2 regions of the Streptomyces sp. NBC_01635 genome follow, and region 1 is predicted to be linked to the other one. Evidence: riboswitches for the same ligand, from Rfam matches in the RefSeq annotation. Region 1 holds a riboswitch; the other holds the start of a gene.
The links. Region 1 has a riboswitch for S-adenosylmethionine ahead of thrC (threonine synthase). Riboswitches for the same ligand answer to the same signal wherever they lie in the genome.
Positions count from the first base shown of each region.

Region 2: another riboswitch for S-adenosylmethionine. It lies ahead of OHB56_RS11860 (aminotransferase class V-fold PLP-dependent enzyme); the one in region 1 lies ahead of thrC (threonine synthase).

Region 1 covers NZ_CP109277.1:4,180,087-4,185,356, reverse strand. The annotation lists gene otsB (trehalose-phosphatase) at 1-424, opposite strand, end outside; gene OHB56_RS19390 (trehalose-6-phosphate synthase) at 538-1,953, opposite strand; gene OHB56_RS19385 (glucosyl-3-phosphoglycerate synthase) at 2,092-3,036, opposite strand; SAM riboswitch class I at 3,299-3,513, shown strand; gene thrC (threonine synthase) at 3,532-4,836, shown strand; gene OHB56_RS19375 (MoaD/ThiS family protein) at 4,833-5,108, shown strand.
Region 2 covers NZ_CP109277.1:2,504,493-2,509,762, reverse strand. The annotation lists gene OHB56_RS11870 (cytochrome bc complex cytochrome b subunit) at 1-1,149, shown strand, start outside; gene trpD (anthranilate phosphoribosyltransferase) at 1,322-2,386, shown strand; SAM riboswitch class IV at 2,493-2,609, shown strand; gene OHB56_RS11860 (aminotransferase class V-fold PLP-dependent enzyme) at 2,815-4,212, shown strand; partial or broken gene OHB56_RS11855 (glycerate kinase) at 4,167-4,816, opposite strand; gene OHB56_RS11850 (Lrp/AsnC family transcriptional regulator) at 4,860-5,141, opposite strand; gene OHB56_RS11845 (rhomboid family intramembrane serine protease) at 5,138-5,270, opposite strand, start outside.

The DNA of each region.
Region 1 (5,270 bases):
CGACCCCGGGGTGCGGGGCGGGCGCGGTGATCTCACCGGTGGCGGCGTCCCAGCGCTCGGTGCCGTAGTGGCCGAGGACGACGAGGTGCTCCAGTCCGGGGACGTCCGCGAAGCCGCCGTTCCGCACCGCGACCGCGGGCGGCCGGCCGGTGACCACCGCCACGGAGGCCACCCGCGGGGCGAGCGCGGCGAGCGCGCGCACCGCGCCGGGATGGGCGCGGGCCTGCTCGGGGTCGGCCACGATCGGCGAGAGCGTCCCGTCGAAGTCGAGGGCGATCAGCGCCTTCCCCGGCCGCGCGAGCAGCGCGTCGAGCCCGTCCCGCCCGGCCCGCGTGGCGGGCACCGGCAGGGGGGCGGAGGCGCCGGCCTCACCGGCGTCGGGGTAGGTGACGTTCGGGTCCGTGGAATCCGCAGAGCTGCCCATACCACCAACCTATCCACGCCCGCCCGTCCGCACGCACAGGTGACCGGCCGTCCAGGGACGGCGGGGAGGCCGGGGAGGGGCGGGCGGCCGGGCGGGCGGCCGGTTCCGGTTCTCTAGCTTCCGTCCCGCAGCGCGTTCAGCTGGTCCAGGAACCACTGCTGCGGCGGCAGCGCCGTCGCCGCCTCGGCCAGGCGTTTGGCGCGCTCGGTCCGCTCCTCCGGGCGCATCGTGAGTCCTTCGTGCAGGGCCCGCGCCGTATCGACCACGTCGTACGGATTGACGGCGATCGCGTCCTCGCCCAGTTCCTCGTACGCGCCCGCCTCCCGGGACAGCACCAGCGCGCAGCCCCGGTCGGACAGGATCGGGATCTCCTTGGCGACCAGGTTCATCCCGTCCCGGATGGGGTTGACCAGGGCCACGTCGGCCAGCCGGTAGGCGGCCAGGGAGCGCGCGAAGTCGTCCTCGACGTGCAGGACGACGGGCCGCCAGCCCGGGGTCCCGTACCGCTCGTTGATCTCCTCGGCGACCCGCTGCACCTCGGCCGTGTAGTCGCGGTACACGGCGAGGTCCTGCCGGGAGGGGTAGGCGAAGGCGATGTGCACGACGCGTTCGCGCCACTCGGGGCGGTCGTCGAGGAGCTGCCGGTACGCGAGCAGGCCGCGCACGATGTTCTTCGACAGCTCGGTCCGGTCGACCCGGACGACGGCCTTGCGCGGGGTCCCGTCGGGGGCGGTGCCGATCTCCTCGCGGAGCGCGACGATCCGTTCCTCGACGTCCGCCTCGTGCGCGCGGCCGCGCAGGAAGTCCGCGTCGGCGCCCAGCCCGTGCACCCCGATCGCGGTCCGTCCGAGCCCGTCCGCGAACTGCTCGCAGCACGCGGTGAACGCGTCCGCCCAGCGCCGGGTCAGGAAGCCGAGCCGGTCCGCGCCCAGCATCCCGCGCAGCACCTGCCCGGCGATGTCGTCGGGCAGCATCCGGAAGTACTCCGGCGGGGCCCACGGCGTGTGCGAGAAGTGACCGATGCGCAGGTCGGGACGGAGCTCCCGGAGCAGCCCCGGGACCAGCGTCAGGTGGTAGTCCTGCACCACGACCGAGGCCCCCCGGGCCGCCTCCTGGGCCAGCGCCTCGGCGAACGCCCGGTTGTAGGCCTCGTAGGACGCCCACTGCCTGCGGAACTCCGCGTCGAAGACGGGCTCCAGCGGTGTCTGGTACAGCATGTGGTGCACGAACCACAGCACCGAGTTCGCGATGCCGTTGTACGCGTCGGCGTGTACGTCCGCGGGGATGTCCAGCATCCGCACGCCGTCCTCGCCGATCCCGCGCCGCACGGCCTCGCGGTCGCCGTCGGACAGCGCCGAGCACACCCACAGCGCGTCCGCGTCCGACCCGATCGCCGACAGCCCGGACACCAGTCCGCCGCCGCCCCGTCTGGCGCGCAGCGAACCGTCCTCGCCCACCGTGTACGAAACGGGGCCGCGGTTCGACGCGACCAGCACCTGAGCACCCTGACCAGCCTGGATGGAAGCCATACGCCTCAACCTAGCCCGCCTCCGAAACGCTCAAACGTGCGGATCAGCCGTATGCGGATCGGCTCCTCGGCCGTATACGACCGGATACGCCCGGAACGCCAGGTCAAGGGCTGGGGCGGGGAGCGCGGGCCGTCGTGGTCAGGCCACCCGGCGGGACTGGTACTCGGCTATGTCCGTCATCGGGGGCCGCTCCTCCGTGTCCACCGGGTGGGTGCGGGGCTCGAAGCCGGCGACGGTGCGTTCGAACTGGGTGAGCGCGGGGCGGACGAGGTGGCCGCGGGCCAGGCGGAGGTGGGCGGTGCGGTAGATCGCGGCGGCCATCCGGCCGAGGGCCTGGCCGTCCTGGTGGCGGTGCTTGCGGACGCCGACGTCGACCTGGGCGAGGGCGTCCAGGCCCACCAGGTGCAGGGCGTCGACCAGCATGCCCAGCTCGACGCCGTAGCCGACGGGGAAGGGCAGCCGCTCCAGGAGCGAGCGGCGGGCCGCGTACTCGCCGCCGAGCGGCTGCACGAAGCCGGCCAGCCGCGGCCAGTGCAGGTTGAGCAGCGGGCGCGCCATCAGCTCCGTGACCCTGCCCCCCTGGCCGGCCGCGGAGCCCAGGGGCCGGTCGTACATGGCCTTCACCAGCTGCACGTCCGGATCGGTGAGCAGGGGGCCGACGATGCCGGAGACGAACGCGGCGGAGAACTCCCTGAGGTCCGCGTCGACGAAGCAGACGATGTCCCCCCGGGTGACCAGCAGGGAGCGCCACAGCACCTCGCCCTTGCCGGGCACGGCGGGGATGCGGGGCAGGATCGTGTCCCGGTGCACCACGGTCGCGCCCGCCGAGGCGGCCGCCTGGGCGGTGCGGTCGGTCGAGCCGGAGTCCACGACCACGATCTCGTCGACCAGCGGGACCCGCAGCATCAGGTCGTGCCGGATCGCCGTGACGATCCCGCCGACCGTGGCCTCCTCGTTGAGCGCGGGCAGCACCACGCTCACCGTCTGTCCCGTGGCGCGTTTCGCGGCCAGGAGGCGGTGCACCGGACGGTCGGTCACGGACCAGGAGCGGTCGGCCAGCCAGCGCTCGACTTCTTCCAGCACGGTCGGCGGCTCCTCACCTCTGCGGTCCATAACTCCTCTGGTCCATACTCCTGCAGCCCGTACCCGGACGGCCCGCACTCCTGTGATCCATGCCCCTGTGATCCGTCTCGCGGTTCGGACGTGCTCTCTCCACCGTCCTGGCCTTCGGTTACAGTCTTGAACAACGCGGATGGACCCCGCACATCGGGGGTCGTGGCCCTCACCGGTCCTCGTCCGCGCCGTACGGCCGCACGACATACAACCGCACGACACAACCGCATACAGCTCATCCAGAGGGGCAGAGGGAAACGGCCCGATGAAGCCCCGGCAACCCTCCAGCCGGTTCTCGTAGATCACCGTCGATCGACGATCACAGCGCATTGCGGTGTTCACCGCGCAGCGCGGTGGATCGCGTCGCTGATCGTCCTCGCGAGGCTCCCGGCTAGGGAAGGTGCCAAATCCGTCTCACGGCGAGATGCGTCGTGAGGAAGATGAGGAGAAAGGGCCTCGCCTCACATGGCTGTGCAGACTGCTGAAAGCACTACGGAATCCGTCGCCGGATCCGCCGCGCCCTCCGTCGATCTCGGCCCCGCCGCCGCGCTGTCCTGCCGCGAGTGCGGCCACCGCGTACCGCTCGGTCCGGTCTTCGCCTGCCAGGAGTGTTTCGGCCCGCTGGAGATCGCCTACGACTTCTCGGACCACGACACCGAGGAACTGCGCCGGCGCATCGAAGCGGGCCCCGCGAACATCTGGCGCTACGCGCCCCTGCTGCCCGTTCCCGCCGACGTGGCGACCAAGCCGAACATCAACCCCGGCTGGACCAAGCTCGTCCAGGCCGACAACCTCGCCCGCGAACTCGGCGTCACCGGCGGCCTGTACGTCAAGGACGACTCCGGCAACCCGACGCACTCCTTCAAGGACCGGGTCGTCGCCCAGGCCCTGGAAGCCGCCCGCGCCTTCGGCTTCACCACCCTCTCCTGCTCCTCCACGGGCAACCTCGCCGGTGCCGTCGGCGCCGCCGCCGCCCGCGCCGGACTGCGCTCCTGCGTGTTCATCCCGCACGACCTGGAGCAGGGCAAGGTCGTCATGGCCGCCGTCTACGGCGGGGAACTCGTCGGCATCGAGGGCAACTACGACGACGTGAACCGCTTCTGCTCCGAGCTGATCGGCGACCCGGCCGGCGAGGGCTGGGGCTTCGTCAACGTCAACCTGCGGCCGTATTACGCCGAAGGCTCCAAGACCCTCGCGTACGAGATCTGCGAGCAGCTCGGCTGGCGGCTGCCCGACCAGCTCGTCGTCCCCATCGCCTCCGGCTCGCAGCTCACGAAGATCGACAAGGGGCTGCGGGAGCTGATCGAGCTCGGCCTCGTCGAGGACAGGCCGTACAAGATCTTCGGTGCCCAGGCGGAGGGCTGCTCGCCGGTGTCGGCCGCGTACAAGGCGGGCCACGACGTCGTCCGGCCGCAGAAGCCGAAGACCATCGCCAAGTCGCTCGCCATCGGCAACCCCGCCGACGGCCCGTACGTCCTGGACATCGCGCGCCGCACCGGCGGCGCGGTGGAGGACGTGACGGACGAGCAGATCGTGGAAGCCATCCGGCTGCTGGCCCGGACCGAGGGCATCTTCGCCGAGACCGCGGGCGGCGTGACCGTCGGCGTCACGAAGAAGCTGATCGAGAACGGCGACCTGGACCCGGCCCTGACCACCGTCGTGCTCAACACCGGCGACGGTCTCAAGACGCTGGACGCGGTGGCCGACACCGGCCTGACCGCGACCATCCGCCCGAACCTGGACTCCTTCCGAGAGGCTGGCCTCGCATGAGCGTGACCGTTCGCATCCCCACCATCCTGCGTACCTACACCGGCGGCAGGGCCGAGGTCGGCGCCGAGGGTGCCACGCTCGGCGACGTCATCGCCGACCTGGAGAAGAACCACACCGGGATCGCCGCCCGGGTCCTCGACGACCAGGGCAAGCTGCGCCGCTTCGTCAACGTCTACGTCAACGACGACGACGTGCGTTTCGAGCAGGGTCTTCAGACCGTGACCCCGGACGGTGCGGGTGTGTCGATCATTCCGGCCGTCGCCGGCGGCTGATCATTACCATCGGTAATCAGTGTGACTGAGCGTTCATCGAATGGCCCCCTCCGTGAGAGAAGCGGAGGGGGTCATTCCATGGGATTGAACGCGATAGAGTCGGGGAACACGGCCCCGATTTCCCCATCGGGAACCATTAATTCCTGCCGCCCGCCCGACTGG
Region 2 (5,270 bases), 1.7 Mb from region 1:
GGGTTCACCGGCTACTCGCTCCCGGACGACCTGCTCTCCGGTACCGGTATCCGCTTCACGCAGGGCGCGGTCCTGTCGATTCCGATCGTCGGCACGTACCTCTCGATGTTCATCTTCGGCGGGGAGTTCCCGGGGGACGACTTCATCGCCCGGTTCTACTCGATCCACATCCTGCTGCTGCCGGGCATCATGCTCGGCCTCGTGGTGGCGCACCTGATCCTGGTCTTCTACCACAAGCACACGCAGTTCGCGGGCCCCGGCAAGACCAACAAGAACGTCGTGGGCATGCCGCTGCTGCCGGTGTACATGGCGAAAGCCGGAGGCTTCTTCTTCCTGGTCTTCGGCGTGCTGTGCGTCGTCTCGGCGGTCGCGTCGATCAACCCGATCTGGAACATCGGCCCCTACCGGCCGGACATGGTCTCCACCGGAGCCCAGCCCGACTGGTACATGGGCTTCTCCGAGGGCCTGATCCGTGTGATGCCGGGCTGGGAGATCAACTTCTGGGGCCACACGCTCGTCCTGGGTGTGTTCATCCCGCTGATGATCTTCGGGCTGGTCCTGGGGGCCATCGCCCTCTACCCGTTCATCGAGTCCTGGATCACCGGGGACAAGCGCGAGCACCACATCCTGGACCGCCCGCGCAACGCCCCGACGCGCACCGCCTTCGGTGTCGCCTGGATCACCCTGTACTTCCTGCTCCTCGTCGGCGGTGGCAACGACCTGTGGGCCACCCACTTCAACCTGTCGATCAACGCGATCACCTGGTTCATCCGCATCGGGTTCTTCGTCGGGCCCGTGGTGGCGTTCATCGTCACCAAGCGGATCTGCCTCGGCCTCCAGCGCCGGGACAAGGACAAGGTGCTGCACGGCCGCGAGTCGGGCATCATCAAGCGCCTGCCGCACGGTGAGTTCATCGAGGTCCACGAGCCGCTCAGCCAGGAGCAGCTGCACACCCTCACGACGCATCACCAGTACGCGCCGGTCGAGATCGGCCCGCTGGTCGACGAGAACGGTGTCGAGCGCAAGGTGAATCCGCTCGAGAAGCTGCGCGTCAAGCTCAGCAAGGGCTACTACGGCGAGGAATCCCAGATTCCGAAGCCGACCGTCGAGGAGTACAAGGAGATCACGAGCGGCCACGGCCACCACTGATCCCCGCACCGCCTCAACCGCCTTCCAAGGCAACCGAGTCGCCACACGACTGCGAAGGGCCCCCGTCCGAGGACCGGACGGGGGCCCTTCGTCGTGCCCCGGGATCGATAGGGTGGGGACGAAACCCCTACCCATCCGTCTGCCGAAGACGTCGAGGACCCAGGAGCGGCTGATGAGCGCTGTGACCCCCGCAGGAGGCAACACCGCGGCGGGCCGCTCCTGGCCCGCCCTGCTGAACGGCCTGCTCGACGGCCACGACCTGTCCGCCGACGACACCGCCTGGGCGATGGACCTGATCATGCGCGGTGAGGCCACCGACGCGCAGATCGCCGGGTTCGCCGTGTCCCTGCGGGCCAAGGGCGAGACCGTCGAGGAGATCACCGGCTGCGTCCGGGCAATGTACGACCACGCCATCGGCATCGAGGTGCCCGGGAAGACCGTCGACATCGTCGGCACCGGCGGCGACGGCGCCAGGACGGTGAACATCTCCACGATGTCCTCCGTCGTCATCGCCGGCACCGGGGCGAAGGTCGTCAAGCACGGCAACCGGGCCGCCTCCTCCGCGTCCGGCGCCTCCGACGTCCTGGAGAAACTCGGCGTCAACCTGGAGCTGACCCCGCAGCGGGTCGCCGAGGTCGCCGAGGAGGCCGGGATCACCTTCTGCTTCGCGGTGAAGTTCCACCCGGCGCTGCGCCACGTGGCGGCCGCGCGAGGCCAGCTGGGCATCCGGACGGTGTTCAACTTCCTCGGTCCGCTGGCCAACCCCGCCCGGGTCAGGGCCCAGGCCGTCGGCGTCGCCGACCCGAGGATGGCTCCGATCATGGCCGGCGTGTTCGCCGGACGCGGCCACTCCTCGCTGGTGTTCCGCGGTGACGACGGCCTCGACGAGTTGACCACCACCGGCCCCTCGACGGTGTGGGTGGTCCGGGACGGAAAGGTGACCGAGGAGCGCTTCGACCCGCGCGACGTCGGCATCGAGCCCGTGCCGCTGGAGGCCCTGCGCGGCGCCGACGCGTCGTACAACGCGGAGGTCGCCCGGCGGGTGCTGGACGGCGAGCACGGCCCGGTGCGGGACACGGTGCTGCTGAACTCGGCGGCGGCGCTGGTGGCGCTCGAACCGGGCGCCGGGACGCTGGTGGAGCAGATCCGGGCAGGGATGGCCAAGGCCGCCGAATCGATCGACTCGGGCGCCGCCCGGCGGGTTCTGGAGCGCTGGGTGCTGGCCAGCAACGCGTGAGCCGCGTTCGAGCGGTACGGCAGGCGTGAGGGCGCGGTCCGGTCCGTCCAGGATCCGGACCGCGCCTTGCGCGTGCCGCGGGCCCGTGTGGCAGGATGTGGGACCAGGTCATGAGCGACAGCCATCAGGCCCCGGCCGGCTGTCCGGCAACCCTCCGTCCGTGGCGGGGTGCCCCGGGTGAGGACCAGGCCGTGAGCAGCAGGGCTCGCGGCAAGCGCGGATCCCTCGCACTCGATCGAGTGGGACACCAGGGGTCCTGGTCGTTCGAGGGAGCCTTCCGTTGAGCATGCGAATGCGTTAGGGCGCTTCTGACAGGCCCTTCGAGGCCGCAGAGCCCCGCCCCCCGCAGGATTCTTTCCCACCTTCTCCCACGCTCGAGCCGTGTGCGCTCGCGTGGTGATTCCGCCTGCCCCCACGGGAGTCCAGCCATGTCCGTTTCCACTCTTGCCGCCGTCTCCGCCGTCCCCGTCGCCGATGTCGTCGCCCCGTCCGGCTGCGCCCCGCTGCCCGTGCTCGGCCGGGATGTCACCGTTCCGCTCGTCACCGGCGGGGAGGTCGCCTACGCCGCGCTCGACTACGCCGCCAGCGCCCCGGCGCTCCAGCGCGTCTGGGACGACGTGGCCGCGTACGCGCCTTACTACGGCAGCGTCCACCGCGGCGCCGGGCACCTCTCCCAGCTCTCCACCGAGCTGTTCGAGAACGCCCGCCGGACCGTCGCCGGGTTCCTCGACTGCCGGGACGGGGACCAGGTGGTCTTCACCCGGTCCACCACCGACTCGCTCAACCTGCTCGCCGCCGCCCTCCCGGACGACTGCCAGGTCTTCGTCTTCGAGACCGAGCACCACGCCGCCCTGCTGCCCTGGCGCGGCGCCCGTGTCACCTTCCTCGACGCCCCGGACAGCCCGGAGCAGGCCGTACGGGCCCTGGAACACGCTCTCGCCGCCCGCGACCCCCACGGCCCCGCCCTGGTCTGCGTGACCGGCGCCTCCAACGTCACCGGCGAGCTGTGGCCCGTGCGCGAGCTGGCCGCCGCCGCCCACGCGCACGGTGCCCGGATCGTCCTGGACGCCGCCCAGCTCGCCCCGCACCACGCGGTGAGCCTGCGCGAGCTGGATGTCGACTGGGTCGCCTTCTCCGGGCACAAGCTGTACGCCCCGTTCGGCGCCGGCGTCCTGGCCGGCCGCGCCGACTGGCTGCGGGAGGCCGAGCCCTACCTCGCGGGGGGCGGCGCCAGCCGCAAGGTCGCCCGGCGCGAGGACGGGGGAGTGGACGTCCAGTGGCACGACAGCGCCGCCCGCCACGAGGCCGGTTCGCCCAACGTCATCGGCGCCTACGCGCTCGCCTCGGCCTGCACGGCACTCGCCGAGGCCGGGTTCGGGACGCTGGCCGCTCACGAGGAGCGGCTGATCCGCACCGTGCGGGACGGGCTCGCGGACGTGCCCGAGGTGCGGTTCCTGTCCCTGTTCGGGGACGACGCACCGCGCGTCGGCGTGCTCTCCTTCGTCGTCGACGGCTGGAACGGCTCCCACTTCGCCGCGGCCCTCTCCGCCGAGTACGGCATCGGCGTACGGGACGGACTGTTCTGCGCCCACCCGCTGCTGCGCGCCCTGCTCGGCGGCGATCCGCGGGACGGGGGCGAGTGCGGCGCCCCCGGGGCGGCGCCCGGCGGGCCGGCCCTCGACGCGATCCGTGTCAGCTTCGGCGCGGGCACGCCGGACGAACACGTGGAGCGCTTCGTCCGCGCCGTCCGGGAGCTCGTGCGCGGTGGCGCCCGCTGGAGCTACCGGACGGTCGACGGCCGCTGCGTGCCGGACACCTCCGCCTGAGCCCCGGTCGCCTGCCCCGGTACGTGCGTCCTGCCGGGCATCGCCCGCGGGACGGCGGGGACGGCGGGGGAGTGCAGGCGAGCGCCCAGGACGATCATGCGCAAGGCGCGTTCCGCGGCTTCGGTGAGGAGTCCGGCACCGCGGGTCAGGGCCTCGGCGAGGGGCATCGGGGCGGGGAGGATGCCGTGGAAGGCGTCCACGCCCGGCACGGCGTGCGCGCCCTCGCCGGGCGTCCCGGCCAGGGCGAGCACCGGCCGCCCGGACGGCTTGGCGCGGCGGGCCGCCTCCGCCGGGACCTTCCCGCGCGGTGTCCGGTGGTCCAAGGCCCCCTCGGCGGTGACGACCGGGTCGGCGCGGGCCGGCCGGGCGCCCAGGTCGAGATGGCCGAGCAGGACGTCGAAGCGGGGCAGCAGACGGGCGCCGAACGCCGCGAGACCAGCGCCCGGACCGCCCGAGGCGCCCGTCCCGGGGGCCGGGCGCAGATCGGTGCGGGCGACGAGGAGTTCGACCTCGGGCAGCCGTGATCGAGGCCGACCGGGTCGATCCGGGTCAGGCCCCGTCCGCCCTCGTCGAGTTCGGCGTCGTCCGCGTCGAGGAGCCGGGCGGCCCGGCGCTCCCGCCGCGCGGGCCTTCCCGGTCCGGGCCGGTCAGTTGTCGAGGCCGATCGCGAACGCGGCCTCCAGGTCGTGCTGCGAGTACGTGCGGAACGCCACGTGCGTGTCCGTCCCCTCCACGCCCGGGATCTTGTTGATCCGGCCCGGGATGACCTCAGCCAGGTCCTCGTGCTCCTTGACCCGGACCATGGCGATCAAGTCGTAGGTCCCGGTGACGGAGAAGACCTCGCTGACGCTGTCCAGCGCGGCGATCCGCTCCGCGATCTCGGGGATCCGGTCCACGCTGGTCTTGATGAGGACGATCGCGGTGATCACTGCTGGTTCTCTCCCTCGGGGGCCGGAGCCGGTGCGCCTCTCACTGTAGTCGCCCCCGTGAAACGCGCCCACGCCCAGCAGAAGCCCAGCCCGAAGCCCACCAGGTGGGCCAAATAGGCCACCCCCGGC